DNA from 3 places in the Streptomyces sp. KL116D genome. Region 3 is predicted to be linked to each of the others. Evidence: riboswitches for the same ligand, from Rfam matches in the RefSeq annotation. Region 3 holds a riboswitch; each other region holds the start of a gene.
What was found. A riboswitch is a leader RNA that binds a small molecule or an ion and turns the genes downstream of it on or off. The one in region 3 is predicted to bind cyclic di-AMP.

Region 1 (10,095 bases), on a different contig from region 3:
CCTCTGGGACGAGGGTCTGTTCGCGGAGCGGGTCGCGCTGCTCGCCGCCGTGCGCGGGCACGATCCGGCGGCGGCCCGCGCGCTGCTGGCCGGGACCTGGGGCACGGAGCGCGCCGAGGACCGGCTGATGTTCCTCGACTCGCTGCGGACCGGGCTCGGCGACGACGACGAGCCGTTCCTCGAGAAGGCGCTGACCGACCGCAGTCGGAACGTCCGGGCGACGGCGGCCGAGCTGCTCTCCGCGCTCCCCCGGTCCGCGCTCGCCGGGCGGATGGCGGACCGGGCCCTGTCCTGCGTGGCGCTCGACCGGACGACGCACACCATCACGGTGGAGGCCCCGCACGAGTGCGACGCGGCGATGGAGCGGGACGGCGTCGTGGCCAAGCCACCGGCCGGCCGGGGCGAGCGGTCGTGGTGGCTGGGCCAGTTGCTGGAGGCCGCGCCGCTCGACCGGTGGGGCGCACGGCTCGGCGGCCGTACTCCGGAGGAGATCGCCGCGCTGCCGGTGTCCGACGACTGGCAGGGCGAGTTGCACGCGGCGTGGTGCCGGGCGGCGGTGCGGCAGCGGGACATCGGGTGGTCACGGGCGCTGCTCGGGCCGCCGACGGCGCCCGGGGCGGTGTCGCTGGCGGAGCGGGCGAAGTTGCTGGCGCCGCTGCCCGCGGAGGAACGGGCGGAGTGGGTCGCGGAGTTCATCGCGGCGCACGGGTTGTCCGAGGCGTTCCAGCTGCTGGGGGTGTGCGGCACGCCGTGGGCGCGGCCGCTGGGGCGGGCCGTGGTCGACGCGCTGGACATCGCGCGGGACGCCGGGAGCTATCCGTGGAGCTTCAGCGGGGTGATGGGGCTCGCCGAGCGGTGTCTCGATCCTGAGGAGGCGGTTCGGCTGGAAGGGCTCACGGCGGCCGTGGAGGAGCCGGAGGACGCGGCGCCCGGGGCGGGCGGGTACTGGACGGAGGCGTTCCAGCGCCTGGTCGGCACGTTGCGGCTGCGCCGGGCCATGCGGGACGAGCTGGCGCGGTGAGCGTCGCCGGGGACGCACCCCTGTCACACGGCACCGACACCGGCACCGGCCGCGCTGCCCCGGGGCGAGCCCCCGCCTCACCGGTCGCGCGGCACCGGGGGCCGCCTTGCCCACGCTGCCGCCCCGGCCGGCAGTCCGTCCAGGACGAGGGACGGGCGGGAGCACGCCACCACCCGGCGGCGCACCCCGCACGGCAGAAGCCCCGAGGCCCCGCCGCACCGCGCCGAGGCATCCCGCTCGGCCCGGAGGGATTCAGCCCGGACGGATTCAGCCCGGACGGATCCGGCCCGGACGGATCCGGCCCGGAGGGACTACGCCCCGGCGGGCTGGTGGACGTTGGCCCGGACCCAGTCCACGATCGACGCCGTCGTCGCGCCCGGCGTGAAGATCTCCGCGACGCCCTTCTCCTTCAGCGGCGGGATGTCGGCCTCGGGGATGATGCCGCCGCCGAAGACCTTGATGTCCGCGGCGTCCCGCTCGACGAGCAGCTCGATGACGCGGGCGAACAGCGTGTTGTGCGCGCCGGACAGGATGGAGAGACCGATCGCGTCCGCGTCCTCCTGGATCGCGGTGTCCACGATCTGCTCGGGCGTCTGGTGCAGGCCCGTGTAGATGACCTCCATACCGGCGTCGCGCAGCGCCCGCGCGATCACCTTGGCCCCGCGATCGTGGCCGTCGAGTCCCGGCTTCGCGACGACCACGCGGATCGGACCGGCTGCCACACCCATCACTGCCTCCATGAAGTGACTGTCCCCGGGGGCCCTGGAACGACCCGGGTTCCTGATACCCCATCCGGGATACCCGAAGTGAACGAACGTTATCGACAGCATCCCGCAACCGGCCGTTTCGCGGTGCGGAGCGAGGGGGAAATCACACGGTGGGACACGTTCGCTACGCGCCGCACCCGCGTCAGGCGGCCCTTCGGCCGCATCCGGGCCAGGCGCGAGGGGAGCCGCTTTCGAGAGCGCCGGGCCACCGCGCCGCCAGCCGCACGGCACGGTGGCACGGTGCGTTCGCCATCGCGGGGACAGCACCGCGCGGATCACACCGCGCGGACCACTCACCGATCGTCGAGCCGGGTCGGCATTCCGGTTCACCGGGTGGTCCACGGGACGGAGCTCGCAGGGCAGGCTCCTCATGAGCGCACACGGGGGACGGAGACGCCCTCCCGTGTGCCGACGGGAGGTTGACCGATGCAGGTCACGAGGACCCTGCCCTTTCGCCCGCTCTGCCATCTGCTGCCCACCAGACTGGCCGGGCTCTCGATCGCGCTCCTGAAGGCGACCGCGCTCGAGCTGGCGATCCTCGCCGGGCACCTGCTCCTCTATCCCTCCGGCATCCTCCCGGAGCGAAGGCATCAGGCCCCGCTCCCGCCCGCACTGCCACCCGCCCCGCCGTCAGCCGACGAGGGCCCGGTGGCGGAAGACCTGGCGGAGGTCCTGGCGGAGCCGGCCGGGGCGTCGCGGCTGCCCACCCCCGCGAAGCCGCCGGTGCTGCTCCTGCACGGCTTCATCGACAACCGTTCCGTGTTCGTCCTGCTGCGCCGCTCCCTGGCCCAGCACGGCCGAAACCAGCTGGAGTCCCTCAACTATTCGCCGCTGACCTGCGACATCCGGGCCGCGGCCGCACTGCTCGGCCGGCACGTGGAGGAGCTGTGCGAGCGCACGGGCCACGACCGGATCGACATCGTGGGCCACAGCCTGGGCGGCCTGATAGCCCGCTACTACGTGCAGTGTCTCGGCGGTGAGGTGCGCGTGCGCACCCTCGTCACGCTCGGCACCCCGCACGCCGGCACCCTCGTCGCACCGCTGGCGGACGCCCACCCGATCGTGCGACAGATGCGCCCCGGCTCCTCGGTCGTCGAGGAGCTGAAGCAGCCGGCGCCCGGGTGCCGGACGCGTTTCGTGAGTTTCTGGAGCGACCTCGATCAGTTGATGGTGCCGCTGGAGACCGCCTGCATCGACCACGCCGACCTGCTCGCGCAGAACGTGCGGGTCACCGGCATCGGTCACCTCGCGCTGCCGGTGCACCCGGCCGTGGCGACCGGCATCCGGCAGGCCCTGGACGCCGAACCCACCGCGGAAGGAGCGCGCGCCGCCGACTCGGTCGGCGGTCTGACGGTGGCGTGACCATGCCACTGAGCCGCTACTGAGCCGCCACCGGCTGTCCGCAGGTCTGCCGGAGACCCGCCGCAGGCCCGAAATCGTCGAACGCATCTCGAACTCAGAGCCAAAGCTCCGCCCACAGTCCACCGAAAGGCGGCCGATTGCCCGTTTCCGCAGGGCAGGAAACCTGCGGAAGATTGTCGTGCCCTCGTACCGCCGGGTACAGTCACCGCACTGCTCTGGCAGCCCCTGTTGTCGAGGCGAAAGAGAAGTTGGTGAACGACCGTCATCCGTCGGGGAACGCGCAGTACGCGGCCTACGACGGTTACTCCACGACCAGCTTCGCCGCCGATCCGCTCTTCGGCGATCTGTCGGGCAACGACCCGTACGACACCGGTTCCTACGCCACTGGTTCCTACGACACCGGTTCCTACGCGACGGGTTCCCCCGCGACCGGTGCCTACGGGACCGGCTCCTACGACACGGGTTCCTACGACACCGGTCATTGGTACCCGGACCAGGCGCAGCAGCAGTACGCCGCCCCCTACTCCGCGTACGACACCGGCAGTTACGACACGACCGCCGTCTGGGCGAGCGGTGGGTACGGGCAGGGCGCCGACATTCCGGCGCAGGCGACGACGCACGCCGGACAGCAGCACACGGACCAGCAGCACACGGGCCAGTGGGACACGGGCCAGTGGGAAACCGGTCAGTGGGACACCCCGCAGGCCGCGTCGGCGTACGGGACGTCGTACGAGGCGCAGGCCACCCAGACCTTCGAGGCGCCGTTCCTCGGGACGACGGCCTACGACACGGGCGCGTACGACGCCACGCAGTGGAACTCCGGCGGCACCGCCGAGCAGGAGACCGTGCACGAGCAGGTGCCGGACCAGTACGGCCCGGCCGACCACCCCGAGGCCCAGGCCCACGACCACGACCACGACGCGCACCACCCGGAGCCCGAGCCCGCCGCCGGTCCGGAGCCCGCCGAACCCGTCGGCCCCGTCGACACGGACGACGAAACCTCTCACCTCCCGTCCGGCGCCCCGGAGTTCGCCCCGCGCGGCGCCTCCCGCGGCCGGGCCAGGCGCCGCACCCCCGCCAAGCGCTCCGCGCTCCTGACGGTCGCCGTGCCGTCGGTGTGCGTGGTCGGTGTCGCCGGGATCGCGGCGGCGTCGGTGATGGGCAGCGGCGACGACGGCAAAGAGACGCAGGCCGCGTCGGCGCCGGACGCGACCGCCGTGAAGCCGTCCGTCGCGAACAACAAGCTGGACACCCAGTTGCAGGACCTGTCCGCGGACGCGGGTGACTTCGCCGACCGGGCGAGCCGCACCCAGGAGCGCATCGACCTGAAGGCCAAGCAGGAGGCCGACCGGAAGAAGGCGGCCCAGGAGGCCGCGCGCAAGGAGGCGGAGCGGCCGAAGTTCGCGCTCCCGGTGAAGGAGCACGGGCTCAGCGCCTACTACGGGCAGGCCGGGATCAACTGGATGTCCGTGCACAGCGGCATCGACTTCCCCGTCTCGTACGGGACGCCCGTGATGGCCGCGACCGACGGGACCGTGCGCACGCAGTGGAACAGCGCGTACGGGAACATGGCGATAGTCACCGCCAAGGACGGTACCGAGACCTGGTACTGCCACCTCTCCGCGCACACCGTGATGAGCGGTCCCGTGAAGGCGGGCGACGTCATCGCGCGGTCGGGCAACTCCGGGAACTCGACCGGGCCGCACCTGCACTTCGAGGTGCGCCCCGGCGGCGGCTCGGCGATCGACCCGCTGCCGTGGCTGCGCAGCCACGGCCTCGACCCCACCTGAGCCGCCCGAACCCGGGCGTCCCGAACCCGAGCCGCCCGCAGCGGTCGGCTACAGCTTCTCCACCGGCGCGTACCGCAGCAGCAACCGCTTCGGCTTCGGGTCGCCGAAGTCGATCGTCGCCTCCGCGTTCCCGCCCGAGCCGCCGACGCCCACCACCGTGCCGAGGCCGAACTGGTCGTGCGTGACGCGGTCGCCCACGGCCAGCGACACCACCGGCTTCTCGCTCGCCCGGCGCGTGGCGAACGCGGGGGTCGAGCGGGAGCGCGACGAGGACAGCGATGCCGCGATGCCTCCGCCGATGCTCTTGGTCGGGGCCGCCGGGGCGGAGGGGCCGGTGCGCTTCCAGTCCAGGTGCGCGGTCGGGATCTCCTCCAGGAAGCGGGACGGCGGGTTGTACGAGGGCTGGCCCCAGGCGCTGCGCATGGACGAGCGCGTCAGGTACAGCCGCTCCCGCGCGCGTGTGATGCCGACGTACGCGAGACGGCGCTCCTCCTCCAGCTCCTTGGTCTGGCCGAGGGAGCGCATGTGCGGGAAGACGCCGTCCTCCATGCCGGTCAGGAAGACGACCGGGAACTCCAGGCCCTTCGCTGTGTGCAGGGTCATCAGTGTGATGACTCCGTCACCGTCCTCCTCGTCCGGGATCTGGTCGGAGTCGGCGACGAGCGCGACCCGCTCCAGGAAGTCGGAGAGGGTGCCCGGGGCAGCGGCCCCGCCGGCGTCCTCGCCCTGACCCTGGCCCTCACCCTGACCCTCGCCCTCGCCCTCGGCGGCGCCGGTCTCCTGCTCGAACTCCAGGGCCACGGCGGCGAGTTCCTGGAGGTTCTCGATCCGGGTCTCGTCCTGCGGGTCGGTCGAGGCCTGCAGCTCCGCCAGGTATCCGGTGCGCTCCAGGACGGCCTCCAGGACCGTCGCCGGGCCCGCGCCCGACTCGACGATCGTGCGGAGGTCCTCCATCAGCGTGTTGAACCGCTTCACCGCGTTCGTGGAGCGGGCCGCCATGCCGTACGCCTCGTCGACGCGGCGCAGCGCCTGCGGGAAGGAGATCTTCTCGCGCTGCGACAGCGCGTCGATCATCGCTTCCGCGCGGTCGCCGATGCCGCGCTTGGGCACGTTCAGGATCCGGCGCAGCGGGACGGAGTCCTCGGGGTTCGACAGCACCCGCAGGTACGCGAGGACGTCCCGGACCTCCTTGCGCTCGTAGAAGCGGACGCCGCCGACGACCTTGTAGGGCAGGCCGACGCGGATGAAGATCTCTTCGAAGACACGGGACTGTGCGTTCGTCCGGTAGAAGACCGCGACGTCGCCCGCCTTCGCGTCGCCGGCGTCCGTGAGCCGGTCGATCTCGTCGGCGATGAACTGGGCCTCGTCGTGCTCGGTGTCCGCGACGTAGCCGGTGATCTGGGCGCCCGCTCCCGCGTTCGTCCACAGGTTCTTGGGGCGGCGCGACTCGTTGCGCTCGATGACCGCGTTCGCCGCCGAGAGGATCGTCTGCGTGGAGCGGTAGTTCTGCTCCAGCATGATCGTCGTCGCGTTCGGATAGTCCTCCTCGAACTGGAGGATGTTCCGGATGGTGGCGCCGCGGAACGCGTAGATCGACTGGTCCGCGTCACCCACGACGCACAGCTCGGCCGGGTCCGCGTCCTCGCCGTCGGTCGGGCCGACCAGCTCCTTGACCAGCGCGTACTGCGCGTGGTTCGTGTCCTGGTACTCGTCGACCATGACGTGCCGGAAGCGGCGGTGGTAGTGCTCGGCGACGTCCGGGAACGCGCGCAGCAGGTTCACCGTCGTCATGATCAGGTCGTCGAAGTCGAGGGCATTGGCCTCGCGCAGCCGCGACTGGTACATCGCGTACGCCTGGGCGAGCGTCTTCTCGAAGCCGTCGGCGGCGGTGGCGGCGAAGTCCTCCTCGTCGATCAGCTCGTTCTTCAGGTTCGAGATCTTGGCGCTGAAGGACTTCGGCGGGAACTTCTTCGGGTCCAGGTCGAGGTCGCGGCAGACCAGGGCCATGAGGCGCTTGCTGTCGGCGGCGTCGTAGATCGAGAAGGAGGACGTGAAGCCGAGCTTCTTGCTCTCGCGGCGCAGGATCCGCACGCAGGCGCTGTGGAAGGTGGACACCCACATCGCGTTGGCCCGCGGGCCCACCAGGGCCTCGACGCGCTCCTTCATCTCGCCCGCGGCCTTGTTCGTGAACGTGATCGCGAGGATCTGGCCGGGGTGCACGTGCCGCTCGGCGAGCAGGTGCGCGATGCGGTGCGTGAGGACGCGGGTCTTGCCGGAGCCGGCGCCCGCGACGATGAGCAGGGGCGTGCCGCCGTGCACGACGGCCGCCCGCTGGTTCTCGTTCAGCCCGTCGAGGAGGGCTGCCGGGTCGATCGCCGGGCGTGGCGCCCCGTCCCGGTAGTAGGCGTCCCGGGGCGGCGGCGCGTCGAACTTCCCGCCGAACAGGTCGTCCGGAATCGCCTCCGGAGCGCTGTCGCTGTCGGAGTCCTCGGGCGGCGGCGGGGGCTCCTCCGTACCGCTCTGGAGGCTGGCCAGGAAGTTGTCGTCAAAGAGGCTGCTCATCGCTCTACGAGTCTAGGCCGCCCCACTGACACCCCGCCGCCGTCTTCCCATACGTGACCCTTCGCGCACGATGCGGCACCCAAAGCGACACGGAGCGTGCCCGAGAGCAAGGTCACGAAAATGTATCGGGCATATCGAACATCAACCTTCACAGCAGCAACACGAGTTGGCTACGGTGCTGCGCGGGCAGCCCGTCCCCCCGCCCGCGAACAACGCGGCGAGCGGGCAGCCCCCGCCGAGTTCCGTACGCCGAGAGGCAGGGAACCGGGGACCCACCGACCTTGGGGTGAATCGGCTCAACGGCCCAGCAGGACCGGGCGGTTGACCGTAGGGCAGCCTTCCGTACGACATGTACCACCGGCCCGAACCCGACAGCTAACCCGGTAGGCGGACCACGGAAGGAGCGCCTGTTTTGGCGTCGCACCGCAAGCCGCGCAGCCGGTCCCGGATGTCCGGTGGTCTCCGTACGACCCCTGCCGTCGGCATCACGACCGCCGCCCTCACCTCGGTCGCCCTGCTCTCGCAGACGGCGCAGGCCGCTCCGACGCAGCCGGACAGGCCGAGCCTCGAAGAGGTGCAGAAGAAGGTCGACACCCTGTACCGGCAGGCCGAGGTCGCCACGCAGAAGTACAACTCCGCCAAGGAGCAGACCGACAAGAAGAAGACCCAGGTCGACAAGCTCCTCGACGACATCGCGCAGCGCACCGAGAAGATGAACACGGCCCGCCAGGAGCTGGGCCGGTTCGCCGCGGAGCAGTACCGCACCGGTGGCGTCAGCAACACCGCGACCATGTTCCTCGCCGACAACCCCGAGGACTACTTCGCGCAGGACCAGCTGCTCAGCCGGATGACGTCCGAGCAGAAGAAGGCCGTCGACGACTACCAGGAGCAGCAGCGCGCGACCGCGAAGAAGCGCACCGAGGCGCAGGAGAACCTGCAGCAACTCACCTCCTCGCAGACCGAGTTGAAGACGTCCAAGAAGGACGTGCAGACGAAGCTCGCCGACGCCCGCGCCCTGCTGTCGAAGCTGACCGCCGAGGAGAAGGCGCGTCTCGCGGCGATCGAGAAGGCCAAGCAGGAGGCGGCCCGCAAGAAGGCCGCCGAGCTGGCCGCGAAGCAGAAGGCCGCCGAGGAGGCCAAGCAGAAGGCGGCCGACGAGGCGGCGCAGCAGGAGCAGGAGCAGTCCGGCTCGGGTTCCTCGTCCGGCTCCGGCTCCGGTTCGTCCACGGGGTCCGGCTCCTCCGACTACGCGACGAAGGCCGCGAAGGCCCTCGCGTTCGCCAAGGCCCAGGAGGGCAAGCCGTACGTGTGGGGCGCCACGGGCCCGGACTCGTACGACTGCTCCGGTCTGACCCAGGCGGCGTGGAAGGCCGCCGGGATCACCCTGCCGCGCACCACCTGGGACCAGGTGGAGGTCGGCACGACGGTGCCGCTCTCCGACATCCAGCCGGGTGACCTGGTCTTCTTCTACGACGACATCAGCCACGTCGGCCTGTACCTCGGCGACGGCATGATGATCCACGCCCCGAAGCCGGGCGCGTACGTCCGCGAGGAGTCCATCTACTACGACGGCACGGCGTCGATCCACAGCGTGGTGCGGCCCGCCTGACGCCGTCCGCGGTTACGTTCGGGCGGTGCCCGGCCCGAACGTCACCTCGCGTCCCTACTGGTCCCAGCTCCCGCCTGCCGCCGGCGCCGCCGTCATGGCCACCGGCATCGTCTCGGTCGGGCTGCACCTGACCGGGCACGACGGGACGTCGGGCGTCTTCCTGGTGCTCGCCGCCGCGCTGTGGGTGCTGCTCGCGGCCGACTTCTGCTTCCGGCTGCTCCGCGAGCGCGACCGGTGGGAGCGGGAGGCGGACACCCCGCCCGCGATGACCGCGGTCGCCGCGACGTGCGTGCTCGGCACCCGGTTCTCGCTGCTGGGGTGGCAGGGGCTCGCCGAGGTGCTGCTGGCGGTCGCCGTCGTGGTGTGGCCGGGGCTGCTGTACGTCGTCGTCCGGCACTGGAAGCCGAAGATGCCGGGCGGCGTGTTCATCACGTGCGTGGCCACGCAGGCGCTCGCGGTGCTCGGGGCGACGCTGTCGGCGGCGCTGGGACCGGCACGGGGGGACTGGCTGGGGTACGCGGCGATGACGCTGTTCTGGCTGGGGCTCGCGATCTACGCGGCCGCGTTCACGCGCTTCGACCTGCGGCAGGTGCTGACCGGGTCGGGGGACCACTGGGTCGCGGGCGGCGCGCTGGCGATCTCGGCGCTGGCCGCGGCGAAGCTGGTGCTCGCCGGGCGGGCCGGTGACCTGTGGAACTCCGACGACACCGGTGTGCTGCGCTTCATGGCGGGGCTGCTGCTCACGCTCGACCTCAGCTGGTACGCGGTGCTGTGCGGGGCGGAGCTGGTGCGGCCGCGGTTCCGGTACGACGTGCGGCGCTGGTCGACCGTCTTCCCGATGGGGATGACGGCGGTCGCGACGCTGACGGTCGCCACCGCCGTCGAGGTGTCCTGGCTGACGTGGCCGGGGAAGGTGCTGCTGTGGATCGCCGTCCCCGTCTGGCTGGTCGTCGCGACGGGGGCGGTCCGGCAGGTGCTCAGGTC
Region 2 (10,095 bases), on a different contig from region 3:
GTAAGAGCGCACGCACGGGCGCACGGCACCACGCCCGGAGCACACGGTCACACGGCGTGGCCTGCGCCGTACTTCAGTACGGACAACAATCCCGCCATCTGAAATTACGACCCTTAACGCTTGGCATGCGGCGAACTACGCTGGGTGTACGAATGCCGCGCGGTTATGCCAGGCCGAGTCGGGCCGTTTTTCGGCGTAGCCGCCAGACGCGGCAGCCGTCTGTGTCGAGGGGTGGCTCATGTCCAGGGAGCAACGCGGGCCGAACGAGAAACTCGGCGCCGTTCTCGCCCTCGCGGGAATCAGCAACGCAGGACTCGCGCGGCGCGTCAACGACCTAGGCGGACAACGCGGGTTGACGCTTCGCTACGACAAGACGTCGGTGGCGCGCTGGGTGTCGAAGGGCATGGTGCCGCAGGGTGCCGCCCCGCACCTCATCGCCGCCGCGATCGGCCAGAAGCTGGGCCGGCCCGTGCCGCTGCACGAGATCGGCCTGGCCGACGCGGACCCTGCGCCCGAGGTCGGTCTCGCGTTCCCGCGCGACGTGCGGGCGGCGGTGAAGTCGGCGACCGAGCTGTACCGGCTGGACCTCGCCGGGCGCCGGGCGGGCGGCGGTGGCATCTGGCAGTCGCTGGCCGGTTCCTTCGCGGTGAGCGCGTACGCGACGCCCGCGTCGAGATGGCTGATAACCCCGGCCGATTCGTCGGTGGCGCGGGAGGCACGCTCCTTCGAGGGGACCGAGGAGAGCGCGCCGCAGAAGGTCGGGCACAGCGACGTGCAGAAGCTGCGGGAGGCCGCGGAGGACGCGCGGCGCTGGGACTCCAAGTACGGGGGCGGCGACTGGCGTTCGTCGATGGTGCCGGAGTGTCTGCGGGTCGAGGCGGCGCCGCTGCTGCTCGGCTCGTACTCGGACGACGTGGGGCGCTCGCTGTTCGGCGCGGCGGCCGAACTGACCCGGCTGGCCGGGTGGATGGCGTTCGACACGGGGCAGCAGGAGGCGGCGCAGCGGTACTACATCCAGGCGCTGCGGCTCGCGCGCGCGGCGGCGGACGTCCCGCTGGGCGGTTACGTACTGGCCTCCATGTCGCTCCAGGCGACCTACCGCGGCTTCGGTGACGAAGGCGTGGACCTGGCGCAGGCGGCCGTGGAGCGGAACCGGGGGCTCGCCACGGCCCGGACCATGAGCTTCTTCCGGCTCGTCGAGGCACGCGCGCACGCCCGCGCAGGTGACGCGCAGGCGGCGGGGGCCGCGCTGCGGGCGGCCGAGGGGTGGCTGGAGCGGGCGCGGGACGGCGACAGCGACCCGTCCTGGCTCGGCTTCTACTCCTACGACCGGTTCGCGGCGGACGCCGCCGAGTGCTACCGGGACCTGAAGGCGCCGCGGCAGGTGCGGCGGTTCACGGAGCAGGCGCTGTCCCGGCCCACCGAGGAGTTCGTGCGGTCGCACGGGTTACGGCTCGTGGTGTCGGCCGTGGCCGAGCTGGAGTCCGGGAACCTGGACGCGGCGTGCGAGCAGGGCACGCGGGCGCTGGAGGTGGCGGGGCGGATCTCGTCGGCGCGGACCACGGAGTACGTCAAGGACCTGCTGCACCGGCTGGAGCCGTACGGGGACGAGCCGCGGGTGGTGGAGCTGCGGGAGCGGGCCCGTCCGCTGCTGATGGCGCCCGCCTAGGCCGTGTCCGCACGGTCCCTGCGTACGCCCGGTTCTCGGCCAGGTCCGCGGAGCATTGTCAGTGGGGTCGGGCAAGATGCAGACGTGGAGGTGAGGCCTGGTGGGGTCGCGTGCGTTTGACGGGGACGTGGTGGTGGTCGGCGGGGGGATCGTCGGGCTGTCCACCGCCTATGCCGTGTCGCGGGCCGCGCCGGGCACCCGGATCGTCGTCCTGGAGAAGGAGCCGGGCCCGGCCAGGCACCAGACGGGGCGGAACAGCGGGGTGATCCACAGCGGGATCTACTACCGCCCCGGTTCGCTCAAGGCGCGGTTCGCGGTGGGCGGCGCCGCCGAGATGGTCAAGTTCTGCGCGGAGTACGGGATCGAGCACGCCGTCACCGGCAAGCTGATCGTCGCGACGGAGCGGGACGAGCTCCCCCGCCTGCACGCCCTCGTCCAGCGCGGCAGGGAGAACGGGATTCCGGTCCGCGAGCTGGGCCCCGCCCAGATCCAGGAGTACGAGCCGGAGGTGCGCGGCCTCGCCGCCATCCACGTCGGCACCACCGGCATCGCCGACTACCGCGCGGTGGCCGAGCGGCTCGCCGAGGAGTCCGGCGCCGAGATCCGGTACGGCGCGGACGTCGTGCAGATCGACCGGCGCCCCGAGCGCGGCGTGGCCGTGCGCACGCGGGCCGGGGACATCGTGCGCGCCAAGGTCCTCGTCAACTGCGCGGGGCTCCAGTGCGACCAGGTGGCCCGGCTCGCGGGCGACGACCCCGAGATGCGGATCGTGCCGTTCCGCGGGGAGTACTTCGAGCTGCGCCGGCCCGACCTGGTGCGCGGCCTCGTCTACCCCGTGCCGGACCCGGCGTTCCCGTTCCTCGGCGTGCACCTGACGCGCGGGATCGACGGCGGTGTGCACGTCGGCCCCAATGCCGTGCCCGCGCTGGCCCGGGAGGGCTACGGATGGGGCGTCGTCCGGCCGAAGGAGCTCGCTGCCACGCTCGCCTGGCCCGGTTCCTGGCGGATAGCCCGCCGCCACTGGCGGTATGGGGCCGGGGAGCTGCGGCGCTCCGCGTCGAAGTCGGCGTTCGCGCAGGCGGTGCGGCGGCTGGTGCCGGCGGTCACCGCGGACGATCTGGTGCCGGCCCCGGCCGGGGTCCGCGCGCAGGCCGTGCTGCGCGACGGGACGCTGGTGGACGACTTCCTGATACGGGAGGGCGCCCGCACGGTGCACGTGCTGAACGCGCCGTCGCCCGCCGCGACCGCCTCCCTGCCGATCGGCCGGGAAGTGGCCCGGCTCGCGCTCGACGCCCTCGGCTCCTGATCGGCGGACCGGCCGACCGGCGAATCGTGGACCGGCAGACCGGCGGATCGGCAGGCCGGCGAATCATGGACCGACAGACCGACAGACCGACAGACCGACGGATCGTGGACCGGTGGACCGGCGGATCGGCAGACCGACGGATCGTGGACCGGCAGCCGGCGGATCGGCAGACCGACGAATCATGGATCGGCAGACCGGCAGGCAGCGGATCGGCAGCCGACGGACCGGCGGATCGGCAGACCGACGGATCGATGGACCGGCGGATCGGCGTGCCGCCCCCGAACCCGTAAAATCGCCCCACTGTGTCTGACTCCGAATCGCCCCAGCACTCCGCCCCGCCCGCGCGCCCGAACGAGCCGCGCTTTCCCGACGGGCCCAAGCCCGACCCCGCCGGGTCGCACTTCGAGCGGCGCATCCGCAGCTTCCAGCCGCGCCGCAGCCGGGTCACCACGTCGCAGGCCGACGCGCTGCAGCGGCTGTGGCCCCGGTGGGGCCTGGACATCGACGGGCAGCGGGTCCTCGACCTGGCCGAGCTGTTCCCCGGCGTCGACCGCGTCGTCCTGGAGATCGGCTTCGGGATGGGCGAGGCGACCGCGCAGATGGCGGCGGACGATCCGTCGACCGGCATCCTCGCCGTCGACGTGCACACGCCGGGCCAGGGCAACCTGCTGGGCCTGGCCGAGCGCAACGGCCTGGACAACGTGCGGGTGGCCAACGGCGACGCGATCATCCTGCTGCGCGCGATGCTCCCGGCCGACAGCCTCGACGGGCTCCGCGTCTACTTCCCCGACCCCTGGCCGAAGAAGCGCCACCACAAGCGGCGGCTGATCCAGCCGGAGTTCCTGTCGCTGGTCGCGGGCCCGCTGAAGCCCGGGGCGCTGGTGCACTGTGCGACGGACTGGGAGGAGTACGCCGAGCAGATGCTCGAGGTGCTCACGGCCCACCCCGACTACGAGAACACGCAGCCGGACGGTGGCTACGCGCCGCGGCCCGGCTTCCGCCCGCTGACCCGGTTCGAGGGACAGGGCCTCGACAAGGGCCACGTGGTGCACGACCTCCTGTTCCGCCGCCGCTGACCGCCGCTGACCGGCACTGACCAGCACTGACCGCCGCTGACCGGCTCCGCCGGAAGCAGTCCGTCCGCGGGCCTGTGGGGGCTGGTCGCGCAGTTCCCCGCGCCCCTGAGGTGCGCACCGCGTGCGGCATCTCCCCGGCAGGGGAAGGCGGCGGCCCGGATGCCCCGTCGCGGTGGGGCCCGTCCCTCGTTAGGGTCAATCCGTGGCCCCGTATCCGACCTACCCGCCTCCTCAGGACGACGCCCTCGGCCCACACCCGAGCGGCGCGGTACCGCATCCGCGCTGGTGGGAGCGGAAGGGCGTACGGGCGACGGGCCTCGCGACCCTGCTCGCGCTGTCCGGCGCGGTGATCGTGGCCCTGGTGCGGGAGCAGACCGGAACGGAGGGTTTCCTGGTCGGGCTCGGCCTCGCCGTGCTGCCCGTGCCGCTGCTCATATCCGCGTTCCGCTGGCTGGACCGGGTACGGCCGGGACCCTGGCGGAACCTGGTGTTCTCCTTCGCCTGGGGCGCCTGCGCCGCGGCCCTGATAGCGATCGTCGCCAACAGCTTCGCGACCCGCTGGATCGAGACCGCCACCGCCGACCCGTCCAGCGCCGACACCCTCGGCGCCACCGTGATCGCACCGATCGTCGAGGAGTCCGCGAAGGCGGCGGCCGTGCTGCTCGTCTTCCTCTTCCGCAGACGCGACTTCAGCGGCATCGTCGACGGCATCGTGATCGCCGGGGTCACCGCGACCGGCTTCGCGTTCACCGAGAACATCCTCTACCTAGGGAACGCCTTCGGCACGGACCAGCTCTCCGGCACCGGCCCCGGGCTCAGCTCGGTGACCGCCGCGACGTTCTTCGTCCGCATCGTCATGTCGCCGTTCGCGCACCCGCTGTTCACGGTGCTCACCGGCATCGGCTTCGGCATCGCCGCCCTCACCGCCCCCGATCGCGGCCGCGCCCGGCGGATGCTGCTGCCCGCCGCGGGGCTGCTGGCCGCGATGGGCATGCACGCCTTCTGGAACGGCTCGTCGTCGCTCGGCGAGTACGGCTTCTTCGCGGTGTACGCGGCGTTCATGGTGCCGGTGTTCGGGCTCGTCACCTGGCTCGCCGTGTTCGTGCGCCAGCGGGAACTGCGCACCGTACGGCAGGAGTTGCCCGCTTATGTCGCCGCGGGCTGGCTGGCGACGCCCGAGCCGTTCGCGCTCGGTTCGCTCAAGGCCCGGCGTCTGGCGCGGGAGTTCGCCGCGCACTACGGCGGCCGGCCGGCGGCGGAGGCGGTCGTCGCGTACGAGTCGTACGCGACGTCGCTCGCGCTGCTGCGCCACCGCGGCCGCAAGGGCCGGGCGGGCGCCGACTTCGTCGCACGGGAGAGGGAGCTGCTTGAGGCGCTGTGGGAGCGGCGCGGCTACGCGCGGGCCGCGCTCGCGTACGGCTCCCAGGTGGCGGCGCCGGTCTGGCTGCCGCCGGTGTACGCGGGCCCGCCGGTGAACCGGGCGCCCGCGTACAACCCCTATCTCCGCTGACGCGGGACCGTCAGGCGGAGGCCGCCGTGAGCCGGCCGACCTCGGCGTCCGTCAGCGCCAGGTCGGCGACCGCGAGCAGCGCCGGCAGCTGCTCGACCGTGCGCGCCGAGGCGATCGGCGCGGTCACGGTGGGCTGCGCGGCGAGCCAGGCCAGGGCGACGGTGGCGATCTCGGCGCCGCGCTCCTGGGCGATCTCGTCGAGGACGGTCAGCACGTTCCGGCCGCGCTCGGTCTCCAGGTGCTTGCCCGCGCCGGCGGCCCGCGGGCTGTCGACGGCGGTACCGGGACGGTACTTGCCGGTCAGGAAGCCGGCGGCCAGCGCGTAGTAGGGGACGGCGCCGAGGCCCGCGCGCGAGGCGATGTCCTGGCGGGCGCCCTCGTAGGTGTCGCGCGAGACGAGGTTGTAGTGCGGCTGGAGGGCGACGTAGCGGGCGAGGCCCTCGCGGTCGGAGAGGTCGAGGGACTCCTGGAGCCGCTCCGGCGAGATGTTCGACGCGGCGATGTGCCGCACCTTGCCCGCCCGCACCAGCTCGTCGAGGGCGCCGATGATCTCCTCGACGGGGATCGTCTCGTCGTCGTCGAAGTGCGTGTAGTACAGGTCGATGTGGTCGGTGCCCAGGCGCTTCAGGGAGGCGTCGGCCGCGGCCTTGATGGTGGCGCCGCGCAGGCCCCGGAAGTCGGGGTGGCGGGCGACCTTGGTGGCGATGACGACGTCGTCGCGGTTGCCCCGGGCCTTGACCCACTTGCCGATGATGGTCTCGGACTCGCCGCCGTGGTTGCCCTCGACCCACGCGGAGTACGAGTCGGCGGTGTCGATGAAGTTGCCGCCACCGGCGACGTAGGCGTCGAGCACCGCGAAGGACGTGGCCTCGTCGGCGGTCCAGCCGAAGACGTTGCCGCCCAGCGCGAGCGGGAAGACCTCCAGGTCGGAGGAGCCCAGCTTGCGGAGTGCGGAGGAAGAAGAGGAAGCAGAGGAAGAAGCGGAGGACGTCATGCCCCGATTCAACACCTCTGCGGAACACGGCGTTCAGGGCAGGCAGAACCGGCAGCCCTGGCGTCGGGGGGTTGCCGCCAGGACCGCCGGGGTTCGAGGAGACACCCGGAAGCGGGCAGGACTCAGAGGGTGAGGCCCTTGCCGCGCAGCCACGCGGCCGGGTCGACGCCGGTGGCCTGGCCGCCGGGGTGGACCTCCAGGTGGAGGTGGGCTCCGGTGACGTTGCCGGTGGCGCCCACGCGGCCGATGACGTCGCCGGTGGTGACCTTCTGGCCGACGCTGACGTTCATCGAGGACTGGTGGCAGAACCACAGCTCGGTGCCGTCGTCGAGGGTGAGGACCGTGCGATAGCCGTACGAGCCGGCCCAGCCGGCCTCCGTGACCGTGCCGGAGTGGATGGCGTAGATCGGCGTACCGGTGGAGGCCGCGAAGTCGAGGCCCGTGTGGTAGCCGGAGGACCACATGGAACCGGGCTGGCCGAAGGTGCCGGTGAGCGTGTACGAGGCGACGGGGAGCTTGAAGCTCTTGGCCAGCTTGGCGAGGCGCTCGGCCTCGGCCTTCCGCTTGGCCGCCTCCTCCGCCTTCTTCTTCTCGGCGGCGGCCTTGGCGTCGGCCGCCTCCTTCTTGGCGGCGGCCTCCTCGGCGGCCTTCTTCGCCGCGGCCTCCTCGGCCGCCTGCTGCGCGGCGGCGTCGGCGGCGTCCTGCTGGGTCTCGGCCTGCGCCAGGATGCGGGCCCGCAGGGCCTCGCCGGCGTCCTCCTGCCCGTTGCCCACCGTGGTGAGCGGGGCGGTGGACGGGGCCTGGGCGTCGTCGGAGCCGGAGTCGTCGGATATCAGCGCGCCCACGCCGGGCAGCGACTTGGCCTCGGGCAGCGAGTCCTTGACGGCCGAGAGGTCGGGCATGGAGATGTGGACGGCGGGCTTGCCGCCCTGCGCGGTGGCGATGCCGCCCGCGCCGACGGCGGCGATCACGCCGACGCCGAGAACCGTGGAACTGCGCGCGAGGCCGCCACGCTGCCGGGCCACGCGGTGCTTGCCGCGGACGGGGCGGACGGATTCCTCGGTGGGGTTCCACTCCTCCCAAGTCTCCTGGGCGGTGCCGAACTCGTCGTCATTCGGCGGGTAGGAGAACTCGGGGGCAGGCCGGTTGGACGCCACTGGGGCGCGCTCCTTTCCTTCCTTCTCGCCTACCGGGTTAGCTGACGGGTTCGGAGCAGGAAGGTCTCCTACCGACATCGCGAGCATCAGCGATGTCCGATTCACCCCAAGTTGGTGGTTCCCCGGCTCCCTTGCGGGATTAAGCGCGTGCGCGCGGAGCCGACTCTTGTGACGGCTGGGACGACCGCGCTGCGTTATCGAACGTTAATAGACAGCCGACAGTATTTCCAAGCCGTTCCCACTGATCGTTCACGTCTTTGGCCTGGACTTAACGGGGCACGACCGGGCGGAATCGGGCGAGTTGGCCGCCCGTTCGTCCGCACCGGAGCTTCACCTTTTTCTGACGGTGTATCAATTGTTATGCGCAGGGAGGTCGTTCGGTCACACCTCGTGACAATGATCAAGGGCGTCGAACGGCGAGGAGCGCCATGTCGTCCGTCGCGCCCCCTCCGGTGTGCTCCCGCACCTCGTCGACGAGGGCCGAAAGCAGTGCGTCGGGTCCGGGGAAGATGCGGCCGGTGAGCCGGGCCGCCGGATCGTAGAAGACGCCCTGCTCGTCGCGCGCCTCGGAGAGTCCGTCGGTGTAGAGGAGCAGGGTGGCGGCCGGCGGGAACTCCGCCTCCGTGGCCCGGTCCGGCCAGCTGCCGAGCTCGCTCATGCCGAGCGGCAGCGCCGCCTCGTCGGGGCCGAGCACCCGCACGGTCCCGTCGTCGTGCAGCAGGATCGGGTCGGGGTGCCCGCGGTTGAGCACCCGGACCAGGTCGAGGCCGTGCGGGAGCTCGGCGAGCACGGCCGTGGTGAAGCCCTCGTAGTCGTCGACGCCGCGGCGTCTGGTGCCCTCCCTGGCCAGGGCCCGCTCCAGCCGCTGGGCGACCGCCTCCAGGCTGCCCTCCTGCTCGGCGGCCTCCCGGAACGCGCCGATGACGACGGCCACGGCGGCGACCGCGCCCATGCCCTTGCCACGGACGTCGCCGACCACCAGCCGGACGCCGTGCGGGGTGTCCTGCACCGCGTACAGGTCCCCGCCGATGAACGCGCCGGCCTGCGCCGCCTCGTAGCGCGCCGCGATGGCGAGCCCGCCGATCCGCCCGGCCGGCTCGGGCAGCACGGCGAACTGCGCCGCCTCCGCGATCTGCCGCGCCGAGGCGAGCTGTTCGTCGCCGCGGCGCACGATCCGGTTGATGAAACAGGCCAGCACGCACACCGTCGCCACCGTGACCATCTCGGTGATGACGTCGGGGTGGAAGACGTTCGTGTATCTGAGGTGGACCGCGACGATCGCGGCGATCGACCCGACCCCGGCCAGGATCGTGCTGCCCAGCGAGAAGAACGGGGCGGCCACCAGCGGCGCCGCGCTGAACAGCGGGGACCCGGCGAAGCCGGACGGCGTGAGGTACTCGTACAGGGCCCCGCCCAGGATGAGCAGCACGGGCAGCAGTCGCAGGAAGGCACGGACGCCGACGGTGTCCGCCGTATACCGGTGCCTTCCTCCGCGCCGCTGCCCCACCGCTCGTCTCCTGTCCGCGCCCGGGTTCCCGGCGTCTCACCAAGGGTTCCCGGACCGGGCGCGGGCGGCGACCAGGGCTGCTCCGTACGGGTTACCGGGGGATGGTGCCGCTCAGGGGCGCGGGAAACCGCGCGGCCGGCCACAGCGAACCCGCACCGAGCCGAGAACGCCCGCTCCTACGGCGAGACGGTCCGCGGCCCCGGTGAGGCGAGCCGCCCGGACCGCCCGAGCCCGCGCAGCCCCAGGGCCCCGGCTGCCCCGACGCCGGCCAGCACGAGCCACGGCACCGCGGGCACCCCCCGGCCGGCGTCGAGGAGGAGGCCCGCGCCCAGGTTCCCCACGGTGATCCCCACCCCGCACACCGTGTTGTAGAGCCCGTAGTGCGTGGCGACCCACCGCCCGCCCGCGAGGGAGACGACCGTGTCCATCTCGAACGGGTAGAGCACCGCCGTGGCCGCCGCAAGACCCGCCGCGCACACCAGCAGCCCGGCCACCCCGGTCCACCCGGCGCCCCCGGCCGCGGGCACCAGGAACGCGGCGCCCATCAGCCCGAGCCCGGCGACCAGGCACTGCTCGCGCCGCCACGTCCTGCGGCACAAGTCGGTGATCCGCAGCTGCCCGGCGAGCGCGACGAGCCCCGACACGACGAACAGCGCACTCGTCGCCGCCCGCCCCGCCGTACCGCCGCCGACGAGCCGCTCCACGGCGAGCGGCAGCGCGAGGTAGACCTGGAAGGACAGGACGTACGAGGCGGTCATCGCGAGCGAGAACAGCCAGAAGGAGCCGTTGCCCAGGACCGTCCGCCACTGCCCGCTCTCCCGGTCGGTGCCGGTGCGCCGCCGCACCGGCAGCCGCAGCGTCTGCACCACGGAGAGC
Region 3 (10,095 bases):
AGCAGCGCGTTCGCCGCGGTGTTCTGGGCGGCGAGCGCCGCCTTCGAGGTGGCCCCGGTCACCTCGACGCCCGCCGTGACGACGGCCGTGTCGGGTGCGGCGCTCGCCCGGCCCTCGCCGGTGACGGTGACGGTCGCGGGCCGGGGCGCCACGGCCGCGGTCGCGGGCGGGGCGCCCTGCGCGGCGACGGCGGGTACCGCGGGCAGCCCGACGGCGAGCAGGGCCGCGGCGAGGGCGGCGCGGTGGCGGATGCGTACAGGCATGGGATCGGGGTCCTTCCCGGTCGGCCCCGCCGGACGGCGGGCAGCCGACATCCCAGCACCCGGGCGGCGCGCCGCCGCCCACGCCACTCCGGCCGGTCACCTCACCGGCGCACGGACGGCGCGGACGCGCCGTTCAGGAGGCGGACTCCAGGTGTGCCTTGACCAGATGCGCCTTGATGAGGTGCGGGTCCACGAAGCCCTTCGCCTCGACCCGGTCCCCGGAGGACTCGCCGCGCAGCCGCCGCCCGATCCACGGCACCAGGAACTCCCGGGCCCAGTGGATGTCGTCGCGCCGCACCTCGAAGGTGCCGCGCGGCGGCAGCGGGGGCCAGGCCTGCTCCGGGTCGGCGGGCACGTCGATGCCGAGTGCCTGGCCGGCGCGGAGCGCGACGCGGGTGTGCCCCTCGGCCGAGAGGTGGAGCCGGTCGTCGTCCCAGGCCCTGCGGTCCTGGATGGACTTGAGGGACCACAGGTCGAGCATCGCGCACCCGTGCCGGTCGGCGATCGCGCGCACGTGCATGTTGTACGTGGCGATCTTGCCGCGCAGGTGCTTGAGGACGGCCACGTCGCGGGTGTCGAAGCCGGTGGCGACCATGACGGTCCCGGCGGCCTCGGAGAGCCGGACCACGGCCTTCTCGAAGCGCTCGGCCACGTCGTCCGGGTCGGTGCCCGGGCGGATGATGTCGTTGCCGCCGGCCACGAGGGTCACCAGGTCCGGGGCGAGTTCGATCGCGCGCGGGAGCTGGTCCTCGACGATCTGGTCGATGAGCTTGCCGCGCACGGCGAGGTTCGCGTACTGGAAGGTGTCCTCGGGAACGCGGTCGTCCAGGAGGACGGCGAGCCGGTCGGCCCACCCCACGAAGCTGCCGTCGGGTCCGGGGTCCCCGACGCCTTCGGTGAAGCTGTCCCCCACCGCCGCGTAGGACCGAATCGTGCCGCCGCTGAGTGATCTCGATTCGTTTGCCACGACCACACATCTTTCACCCTGGGATGTGACCTACGCGACCGTAACCAGGGGTTGACGAGTGGTGACAAAGCCCACTCGGCACCCGGGGAATAACCGGGTGCCGAGGGATCACAGCAGTTCGGGCGGGGTCAGACGGTGACGCCGTGCTCGCGCAGGTAGGCCAGCGGGTCCAGGTCGGAGCCGTAGCTCGGCGAGGTGCGGATCTCGAAGTGCAGGTGCGGGCCCGTGACGTTGCCGGTGGCGCCGGACAGGCCGATCTGGGTGCCCGCGCCGACGCTCTGCCCGGCGGAGACGCCGACCGAGGAGAGGTGGGCGTACTGCGAGTACTTGCCGTCGGCGTGCTTGATGACGACCTCGTTGCCGTAGCTGCCGCCCCAGCCGGCCGAGACGACGGTGCCCGCGGCGATCGACTTGACGGCGGTGCCGGTGGCGACGGTGAAGTCGGTGCCCGTGTGGTAACCGCTGGACCACATGGAGCCGTTCTGGTGGTACGGCGTGCCGACGGAGGCGTCGACGGGCTTCACGTAGGAGCCGGTGGCCGTCGTGGTGCTCGCCTGGGTGACCGTCGCGGTGGACGCGCCCGCCCCGGCCTTGAGCGTGAGCTTGGCGCCCGGCTTGATGTAGCCGGCGTCGGAGCCGATGACGCCCTTGTTGGCCTGGTACAGCTGCTTCCAGCCGCCCTCGACGTGCTGCGCCTTGGCGATCTTCGAGAGCGTGTCACCGGCCTTGACGGTGTACGTCGTCGCGCCGGCGGTGGCGGCCTGGGCGCCGGTGGCGCCGATGAGAGGCAGGGCGAGTGCGGCCCCGCCGACCGTGGCGACGGCGGCGGCCCGGGTGACGCGCTGGGACTTCGGACGGCGGTGCTTTCCCTTGGCGGGCATGGCGGATTTCCTCTCCGTCGCCTGCGAGGTGAGCTGTCGGGTTCGGACTGGAGATGTCCGGCCGGGCCCGCTGCACGAGCCCGGCTCCACCCCGAGCCGCATGGGGAATTCCCTCGGCGGCATGGTGCCTGTGGGTCCCCCGCTCCTGCCGTCACGGGTCGTTGTTCGGAGTCCGGGCGGTGGCAGGACTAGGCGTTCCGTCCGGATTGATTGGTGACCGTAAAGCAGGAGGAAAGGCGGCGACAAGCGCCGAATTCGCTTTTACCGGCGCTTTCTTGATCGTCTGGGAGTTCGCTGTGTCACCCTGCGTCGACCGTGCCGCTTTACCGGCGCCATACCTTCGGGAATTCCCCGGAGAGGAATGCCCGGCGACCGCCACGGACCGTCACCGCTATGAGCCTGCTCACGCACGTACCGGCAAACACCCTTGAACTGCGGACAGTTGACCCCGAAAACCCCAAATCGGACAGATGGTTGCCTCGGAAACCCATGTCGTATCGTCGGGAGCGCGACCGCCCGCGAGCAACGCGGGCGAACCGACCGGGAGGAGCCCCCCGTGACGCAGCACGCCCCGTCCACCGAGCCCGAACTCACCGGAGTGCGCAACTTCCGCGACGTGGGCGGCCTCCCGACCGTGGACGGTCGGCGCGTGCGCCAGGGAGTGCTCTTCCGCAGCGGACACCTCGCGCACGCCACGGCCACGGACGCGGCGTTCCTCTCCGGGCTCGGACTGCACACGATCTTCGACTTCCGCAACGCGGCCGACCAGAAGCTGGAGGGCGCCGACGTCGCGCTGCCCGGCGTCCGCAACGTGAACCTGCCGCTGACCGACCCGGCCGACGGCGCCGAGTTCTGGGAGATGGTCCGCGACGGCGACATAGAGCAGCTGCGTTCCCTACTCTCCGAGGGCCGCGCGGCGGACCGCATGATCACCTCGTACCGCACGATCATCAGCCAGCGCACCGCCGAGCACAGCCGGGTCCTGCACGCGATCGCCGAGGACAGCGTGCCCACGCTCATGCACTGCGCGGCGGGCAAGGACCGCGCGGGCCTGTCGATCGCGGTGACGCTGCTCGCGGTCGGCGTGGAGCGCGACGCCATCGAGGCGGACTACCTGGAGTCGAACGCGAAGCACCGCCGCTACCGGGTGCACCGCAACAACAACACGGCGTCCGACGCCTACTCCCCCGAGGTCATGGAGCTGCTCAGCCCGCTCTTCGACGCCCGCGCCGAGTATCTGCACGCGGCCTTCGAGACCATCGAGCAGACCTGGGGCAGCACCGACCGCTACCTCGCGGACGGCCTGAAGCTCAGCGCCGCCACCCGGGACCGGCTGACCGAGCGCCTGCTCGGCTGACCGCCGGCCTGCGCTACTGGCCCCCGCCCAGCGTGAACAGCATGTAGATGAAGGCCGCGAGGGCGTGTCCCGCGAAGACGTAGACGAGGACGCGGACCCAGATGCCGCGCGGCAGCTTGTCCTCGATGTCGCGCCGGGCGGACCGCCCGGCCGGCTCGACGTGCTCGGTCGTGTCGCTCATGTCGCTCATCTCGCTCATGTCAGGCCTCCCGGATCGGGCCCGCGGCCGGGCCGAGGCAGAGCGCCGCGGTCGGGCTCTGCAGCAGGGTGTGTACGAAGAGGAGCTCGGCCCCGCTCTCGTCCGCGGCGGCGATCCGGTGCGGGGTGAGCGAGTCGAAGTGGGCGCTGTCCCCCGGGTCGAGCCGGTAGGACGTGTCGCCGAGGCGCAGCCTGAGCCGTCCTTCGAGGACGTAGAGCCACTCCTCGCCGGGATGCACGCGCACGATGTCGCCCTGGGAGCCGTACGGCACGTGGACCCGCAGGGCCTGCATGCCGCGGCCGGGGGCCCCGGCCTGGAAGTACGTCCAGCCGCCCGCCTCGGTGGCTTCCATGGTCCGCGCCCTGACGACGGACTCGCGGTCGGCCGGCGTCTCGCCGAGGAGTTCCGAGACCGTCGTACCGTAGATACGGGCGAGGGCGAGCAGCATCGGCAGCGAGGGCTGGCGCTGGCCGGTCTCCAGGCGGGACAGATGCGCCGGGGAGAGACCGGCGGAGCGGGCCGCGACCTCCAGGGTGAGGGAGGCGCGGCGGCGCAGGGCGCGCAGCTGGGGCGCTACGGCGGGCAGCTCCGGGGGTTCCGGAACCTCCTCCGGGAGGGCAGGGCTCATGCTCTCGATTCAGCCAGAACCCTGCCCCAGCGGCAAATTCTTTGCCTCAGAGGCAAACCGCCTCGTCGTCGCTCAGCGGTTGGCCACCGCCTGCTTGATCAGCGTCTTGCTGAAGTCCCACATGAGCCCGCCACCGCTGTGCGCGTCGTCCATGACGGCGGTGAACGCCTCCACGAATCGTGCCACATCGGCCTCGTCCACGACGAGCGGCGGGATCAGCTTGATCACTTCGAGGTGATCGCCGGAGACCTGGGTGAGGATCCGGTGCTTCTGCAGCAGCGGCACGACGACCATCTGCGCGAACAGGCCCTTGCGCGCGGCCTGCAGCATCGTCCAACGACTGCGCAGCTTCAGGGACTTGGGCCTGCCGAACTCGATGCCGATCATCAGGCCGCGGCCCCGCACGTCGCTGAGCAGCTCGTAGCGGTCGACGAGCGCGGCGAGCCGGGACCGCAGGAGGTCGCCCATGGCGCGGGCGTTCGCGACGGTCTGGTCGTCCTCCATGACCGACAGGACGGCGAGCCCGGCGGCCATGGCCTGCGCGTTGGACCCGAAGCTCGCCGAGTGCACGAGGACCCGGTCCATGGACGAGTAGACCTTCTTGAAGATCCAGTCCTTGCCGAGCGTGGCGCCCACCGGGACGTAGCCGCCCGACAGCGCCTTCGCCACGCACACCAGGTCAGGCTCGACGCCGTCCTCGTGCTGGTACGCGTAGAAGTCGCCGGTGCGGCCGAGCCCGGTCTGCACCTCGTCGGCGATGAGCAGTGCCTTGTGCTTGTGCAGGAGTTCCTGGGCGGCCCGCAGATAGCCGGGCGGCGCCTCGTGCACGCCCTTGCCCTGGATCGGCTCGACGATCAGACCGGCGACGTCGCCCTTCTTCAACTCCCGTGCCAGGGCGTCGAGATCGCCGAGCGGGACGGCGGTGTCGGGCAGCAGCGGGGCGAAGCCGTCGCGGAACCCGTCCTCGCCGTTGACCGACAGCGAGCCGGTGGTCAGGCCGTGGAAGGCGTGCACGCAGTACAGGACCCGCGGCTTCCCGGTCGCGTACCGCGCGAACTTCAGCGCCGTCTCCACGGCCTCCGTCCCGCTGTTGCCGAAGAACACCCGGTCCAGGTGCGGGCTGTGCGCGATCAGCTTCTCGGCGAGCAGGCCCGGCAGCGGCTGGCAGTCGAACCGGGTCAGGTCCGCGAGCGAGGCGTCGAGGACGTCGTGCAGCGCCTTGCGCACGACGGGGTGGTGACGGCCCAGGCCCATGACGCCGAAACCGGCGAGCATGTCCAGGTAGTCGTTGCCGTCCGCGTCCCAGAAGTGCGCGCCCTCGGCCCGCTCGTAGACCTTGTCGAAGCCGATGGTGTGCAGCATCTTCGGCAGCTGGTGGTTGAGGTACCTGGCGTGCAGCTCGTACCGTTCGGCGCCGCGCTCGGCCAGCAGCGTGCCGAGGTCGAACTCCTTGCTCATGCGTCGTTCTCCTTGCCGGCCCTGCGGCCGAGACTCGTACCGATCCGCCCCGCGATCTCGACGGGCGTCAGACCGATGTCGGCGAGCACCTCGCCCCGTTTCGCGTGCGCCAGGAACTGCTCCGGGATGCCGAACCGCCGTACGGGGACGTCGACGTCGGCCTCCCCCAGGGCGAGCGCGACGGCCGAACCGACGCCTGCCGCCTTGCTGTTGTCCTCGACCACGGCGACGAGGTCGTGCGCGGCGGCCAGCGGCGCGAGGTCCGGGTCGACCGGCTTGACCCAGCGCGGGTCCACGACCGTGCAGCCGATGCCGCGCGCCGCGAGCAGCTCGGCCGTCTGCAGACAGACCGGGGCCATCACGCCGACGGACACCAGCAGCACCCGCGGGTCCTGGCCCCGGTGCAGCACGTCCATGCCGCCCACCCGGTCCACCGCCGGGATCGCCGGGCCGACCGACTCCTTCGGGAACCGCAGCATGGTCGGCGCGTCGTCCACGGCGACGGCCTCGCGGAGCTGGGCGCGCAGCTGGTCGGCGTCGCGCGGCGCGGCGATCCTGAGGCCCGGCACGACCTGGAGGACGGACATGTCCCACATGCCGTTGTGCGAGGCGCCGTCGACGCCGGTCACCCCGGCCCGGTCGAGCACGAAGGTCACCCCGCAGCGGTGCAGCGCGACGTCCATGAGCAGCTGGTCGAAGGCCCGGTTGAGGAAGGTCGCGTAGACGGCGACCACGGGGTGCAGCCCGCCGGTCGCGAGCCCGGCGGCCGAGACGGCGGCGTGCTGTTCCGCGATGCCGACGTCCCACACCCGGTCGGGGAACTCCTCGGCGAACCGGGTGAGACCCACCGGGTGCAGCATGGCGGCCGTGATCGCGACGACGTCCTCCCGCTCGCGCCCGATCGCGGCGATCTCGTCGCCGAACACCGAGGTCCAGGACGGCCCGTTGGACGGCGCGAGGGGCTCGCAGGTGAGCGGGTCCATCACGCCGACGGTGTGGAACCGGTCGGCCTCGTCGGCGAGCGCGGGTTCGTAGCCGCGCCCCTTCTCGGTCAGACAGTGCACGAGCACCGGCCCGTGGAAGCGCTTCGCCCGCCGCAGCGCCGACTCGACGGCTCCGACGTCGTGCCCGTCGATCGGCCCCACGTACTTCAGGCCCAGGTCCTCGAACATGCCCTGCGGCGCGAACGCGTCCTTGAAGCCCTTCTTCGCACCGTGCAGCGACTCGTACACGGTGTGCCCGACGACCGGGGTGCGCAGCAGCACGTCCTTGCCCCAGGCCAGCACCTTCTCGTACGAGTCGGTGGTCCTGAGGGTCGCCAGGTGGTTGGCGAGGCCGCCGATGGTCGGCGCGTACGAGCGCTCGTTGTCGTTGACGACGATGATCAGCGGCCGGTCCTTGGCGGCCGCGATGTTGTTCAGCGCCTCCCACGCCATGCCGCCGGTCAGCGCCCCGTCGCCGATGACGGCGACGACGTGGCCGCGCTCCCCCTGCACCTGCCGCGCCTTGGCGAGGCCGTCGGCCCAGCCGAGCGCCGTCGAGGCGTGCGAGTTCTCGACGATGTCGTGCTCGGACTCCTCGCGGGACGGATAGCCCGACAGGCCGCCCTTCCCGCGCAGCTTGCTGAAGTCCTGACGGCCCGTCAGCAGCTTGTGCACATAGCTCTGGTGGCCGGTGTCCCAGACGAGCCGGTCCACCGGTGACTCGAAGACCCGGTGCAGTGCGATGGAGAGCTCCACCACGCCCAGGTTCGGTCCGAGATGGCCGCCGGTCCTCGCCACCGCGTGGATCAGGAACTCCCTGATCTCCGCGGCCAGTTCGTCGAGCTCCTCCTCGCTCAGCGCTTTCAGGTCGCGCGGCCCCCGGATGGTTTCCAGAATCGTCACGCTCGAGCCCCCTTCCCGTCCGTCCTCAAGAACTCAGCTCACGGTGACGTCGGGCGGGCCCGACGCGACGCCGTCCTGCTCCATCTGCTCGGCGATCCTCATCGCCTCCTCGATGAGCGTCTCCACGATCCTCGACTCGGGCACGGTCTTGACGACCTCGCCCTTCACGAAGATCTGCCCCTTGCCGTTCCCCGACGCGACGCCGAGGTCCGCCTCGCGCGCCTCGCCCGGACCGTTCACCACGCACCCCATGACGGCCACCCGCAGCGGCACCTCCATGCCGTCGAGCCCGGCGGTCACCTCGTCGGCGAGCTTGTACACGTCGACCTGGGCCCGTCCGCACGACGGGCAGGACACGATCTCCAGCCGCCGCTGCCGCAGCCCGAGCGACTCCAGGATCTGGATGCCGACCTTGCACTCCTCGGCGGGCGGCGCCGACAGCGAGACGCGGATCGTGTCGCCGATGCCCTCGGACAGCAGCGCCCCGAAGGCGACGGCCGACTTGATGGTCCCCTGGAACGCGGGACCGGCCTCCGTGACCCCCAGGTGCAGCGGATAGTCGCAGGCGGCGGCGAGCTGCCGGTAGGCGTTCACCATCACCACGGGGTCGTTGTGCTTCACCGAGATCTTGAGGTCGCGGAAGCCGTGCTCCTCGAAGAGCGACGCCTCCCACAACGCCGACTCGACGAGCGCCTCGGGGGTCGCCTTCCCGTACTTCTGGAGCAGCCGCCGGTCCAGCGAGCCGGCGTTGACGCCGATCCGGATCGGGGTGCCCGCGTCCGCGGCGGCCCGCGCGATCTGCTTCACCTGGTCGTCGAACTTCTTGATGTTGCCCGGGTTCACCCGGACCGCCGCGCACCCGGCGTCGATGGCGGCGAAGACGTACTTCGGCTGGAAGTGGATGTCGGCGACGACCGGGATCTGCGACTTGCGCGCGATGGTCGCGAGCGCGTCCGCGTCGTCCTGCGTGGGGCACGCCACCCGCACGATCTGACAGCCGGCGGCGGTCAGTTCGGCGATCTGCTGCAGCGTGGCCCCGATGTCCGAGGTCCGCGTCGTCGTCATCGACTGCACGGACACCGGTGCGCCGCCTCCCACGGCCACCGGTCCGACCTGGATCTGACGGCTGACCCGCCGTTCTGCGATCGGTCGGACCGGTACCTCGGGGAGGCCCAGTGAGACGGGCTCTCCGGAACTCATGACGTGGTCACCCGCGATTCGACGCGACGGTCTCGGTCATGGCCCGCAGCGACTCCTTGAGCGAGCCCATGGTGGCGAGGACGGCGGTCGGCTCGTAGCCGCAGTGCGCCATGCAGTTGGCGCAGCGCGGGTCCTTGCCGCGACCGTACGCGTCCCAGTCGGTCTTCTCGATGAGCTCCTTGTACGTGGTCACGTACCCGTCGCTCATGAGGTAGCAGGGCTTCTGCCAGCCGAACAGGGAGTAGTTCGGGATGGCCCACGCCGTGCACGGGAAGTCGACCTTGCCCTCGAGGAAGTCGAGGAACAGGGGCGAGTGGTTGAGCCGCCAGCGCCGCCGGTTGCCGCCCGCGAAGGCCTTCTTGAACAGCTCGCGGGTCTGTGTGACCCCGAGGAAGTGCTCCTGGTCGGGAGCCTTCTCGTAGGCGTACGCGGGCGAGATCATCATCTCGTCGACCGCGAGGTCGTCGTTGAGGTAGTTGAGCACCTCGACGATGTTCTGCGGGGTGTCCGTGTTGAAGAAGGTCGAGTTCGTGGTGACCCGGAAGCCGCGCCGCTTGGCCTCCTTGATCGCCTCGACCGCCTCGTCGAAGACGCCTTCCTTGGCGACGGACTCGTCGTGCCGCTCCCGCATGCCGTCGATGTGCACGGTGAAGGCGAAGTACGGGGACGGCTTGAACTTGTCCAGCTTCTTGCGCAGCAGCATCGCGTTGGTGCAGAGGAAGACGTACTTCTTCCTGGCCACCAACTGCCGCACGATCTCGTCGATCTGAGGGTGCATCAGCGGCTCGCCGCCGGCGATGGACACCATCGGCGCGCCGGACTCGAGGACGGCGCCGACGGCCTGCGCGACGGGCATGCGCTGCTTGAGCACCCCGGCCGGGTGCTGGATCTTTCCGCAGCCCTCGCACTTCAGGTTGCAGGCGAAGAGCGGCTCGAGTTCGACAATGAGCGGAAACTTGTCCCGCTTGCGGATCTTCTGTTCAGCGAGATATGTCGCAACCTTGATGGACTGACGCAGCGGCATGGCCATCTGGGCTCACCTCCGAGGGAGCAGCAAAGAACGGTGCCATTCGAAAAAAGCGGGAAGGACGGCACGAAGGACACGGAAAGCCGATAGTCCACCGCGAAACGTGCCGATCCGGACGAGTTCATGTTCTGGAGCGTCCACGACCACCCGGACGGCCGCAACAGGACGGCCCTCCTGCGCGGCGGCCGTGCGCAGCGTGGCCGCCGACTCCATGTCGACCGCGATCGCG

Region 1: another riboswitch for cyclic di-AMP. It lies ahead of RBJ77_RS41190 (NlpC/P60 family protein); the one in region 3 lies ahead of RBJ77_RS05725 (peptidoglycan DD-metalloendopeptidase family protein).
Region 2: another riboswitch for cyclic di-AMP. It lies ahead of RBJ77_RS45455 (M23 family metallopeptidase); the one in region 3 lies ahead of RBJ77_RS05725 (peptidoglycan DD-metalloendopeptidase family protein).

The regions. Positions count from the first base shown of each region.
Region 1 is NZ_JASERH010000106.1:309-10,403, forward strand. It holds partial or broken gene RBJ77_RS41165 (DUF5691 domain-containing protein) at 1-1,021, shown strand, start outside; gene RBJ77_RS41170 (cobalamin B12-binding domain-containing protein) at 1,333-1,749, opposite strand; gene RBJ77_RS41175 (lipase family alpha/beta hydrolase) at 2,215-3,150, shown strand; gene RBJ77_RS41180 (M23 family metallopeptidase) at 3,402-4,940, shown strand; gene pcrA (DNA helicase PcrA) at 4,989-7,502, opposite strand; cyclic di-AMP (ydaO/yuaA leader) riboswitch at 7,726-7,908, shown strand; gene RBJ77_RS41190 (NlpC/P60 family protein) at 7,915-9,111, shown strand; gene RBJ77_RS41195 (tellurite resistance/C4-dicarboxylate transporter family protein) at 9,137-10,095, shown strand, end outside; gene RBJ77_RS41200 (hypothetical protein) at 10,089-10,095, opposite strand, start outside.
Region 2 is NZ_JASERH010000122.1:16,040-26,134, forward strand. It holds gene RBJ77_RS45430 (MFS transporter) at 239-1,669, shown strand; gene lhgO (L-2-hydroxyglutarate oxidase) at 1,770-2,975, shown strand; gene trmB (tRNA (guanosine(46)-N7)-methyltransferase TrmB) at 3,278-4,051, shown strand; gene RBJ77_RS45445 (PrsW family intramembrane metalloprotease) at 4,254-5,561, shown strand; gene RBJ77_RS45450 (aldo/keto reductase) at 5,572-6,555, opposite strand; gene RBJ77_RS45455 (M23 family metallopeptidase) at 6,678-7,712, opposite strand; cyclic di-AMP (ydaO/yuaA leader) riboswitch at 7,724-7,868, opposite strand; gene RBJ77_RS45460 (PP2C family protein-serine/threonine phosphatase) at 8,113-9,219, opposite strand; gene RBJ77_RS45465 (MFS transporter) at 9,396-10,095, opposite strand, start outside.
Region 3 is NZ_JASERH010000015.1:76,803-86,897, reverse strand. It holds gene RBJ77_RS05735 (SIMPL domain-containing protein) at 1-263, opposite strand, end outside; gene RBJ77_RS05730 (SGNH/GDSL hydrolase family protein) at 397-1,230, opposite strand; gene RBJ77_RS05725 (peptidoglycan DD-metalloendopeptidase family protein) at 1,359-2,111, opposite strand; cyclic di-AMP (ydaO/yuaA leader) riboswitch at 2,117-2,300, opposite strand; gene RBJ77_RS05720 (tyrosine-protein phosphatase) at 2,668-3,468, shown strand; gene RBJ77_RS05715 (DUF6126 family protein) at 3,482-3,667, opposite strand; gene RBJ77_RS05710 (helix-turn-helix domain-containing protein) at 3,669-4,295, opposite strand; gene RBJ77_RS05705 (aspartate aminotransferase family protein) at 4,368-5,753, opposite strand; gene dxs (1-deoxy-D-xylulose-5-phosphate synthase) at 5,750-7,639, opposite strand; gene ispG (flavodoxin-dependent (E)-4-hydroxy-3-methylbut-2-enyl-diphosphate synthase) at 7,673-8,839, opposite strand; gene hpnH (adenosyl-hopene transferase HpnH) at 8,847-9,869, opposite strand; gene RBJ77_RS05685 (1-hydroxy-2-methyl-2-butenyl 4-diphosphate reductase) at 9,876-10,095, opposite strand, start outside.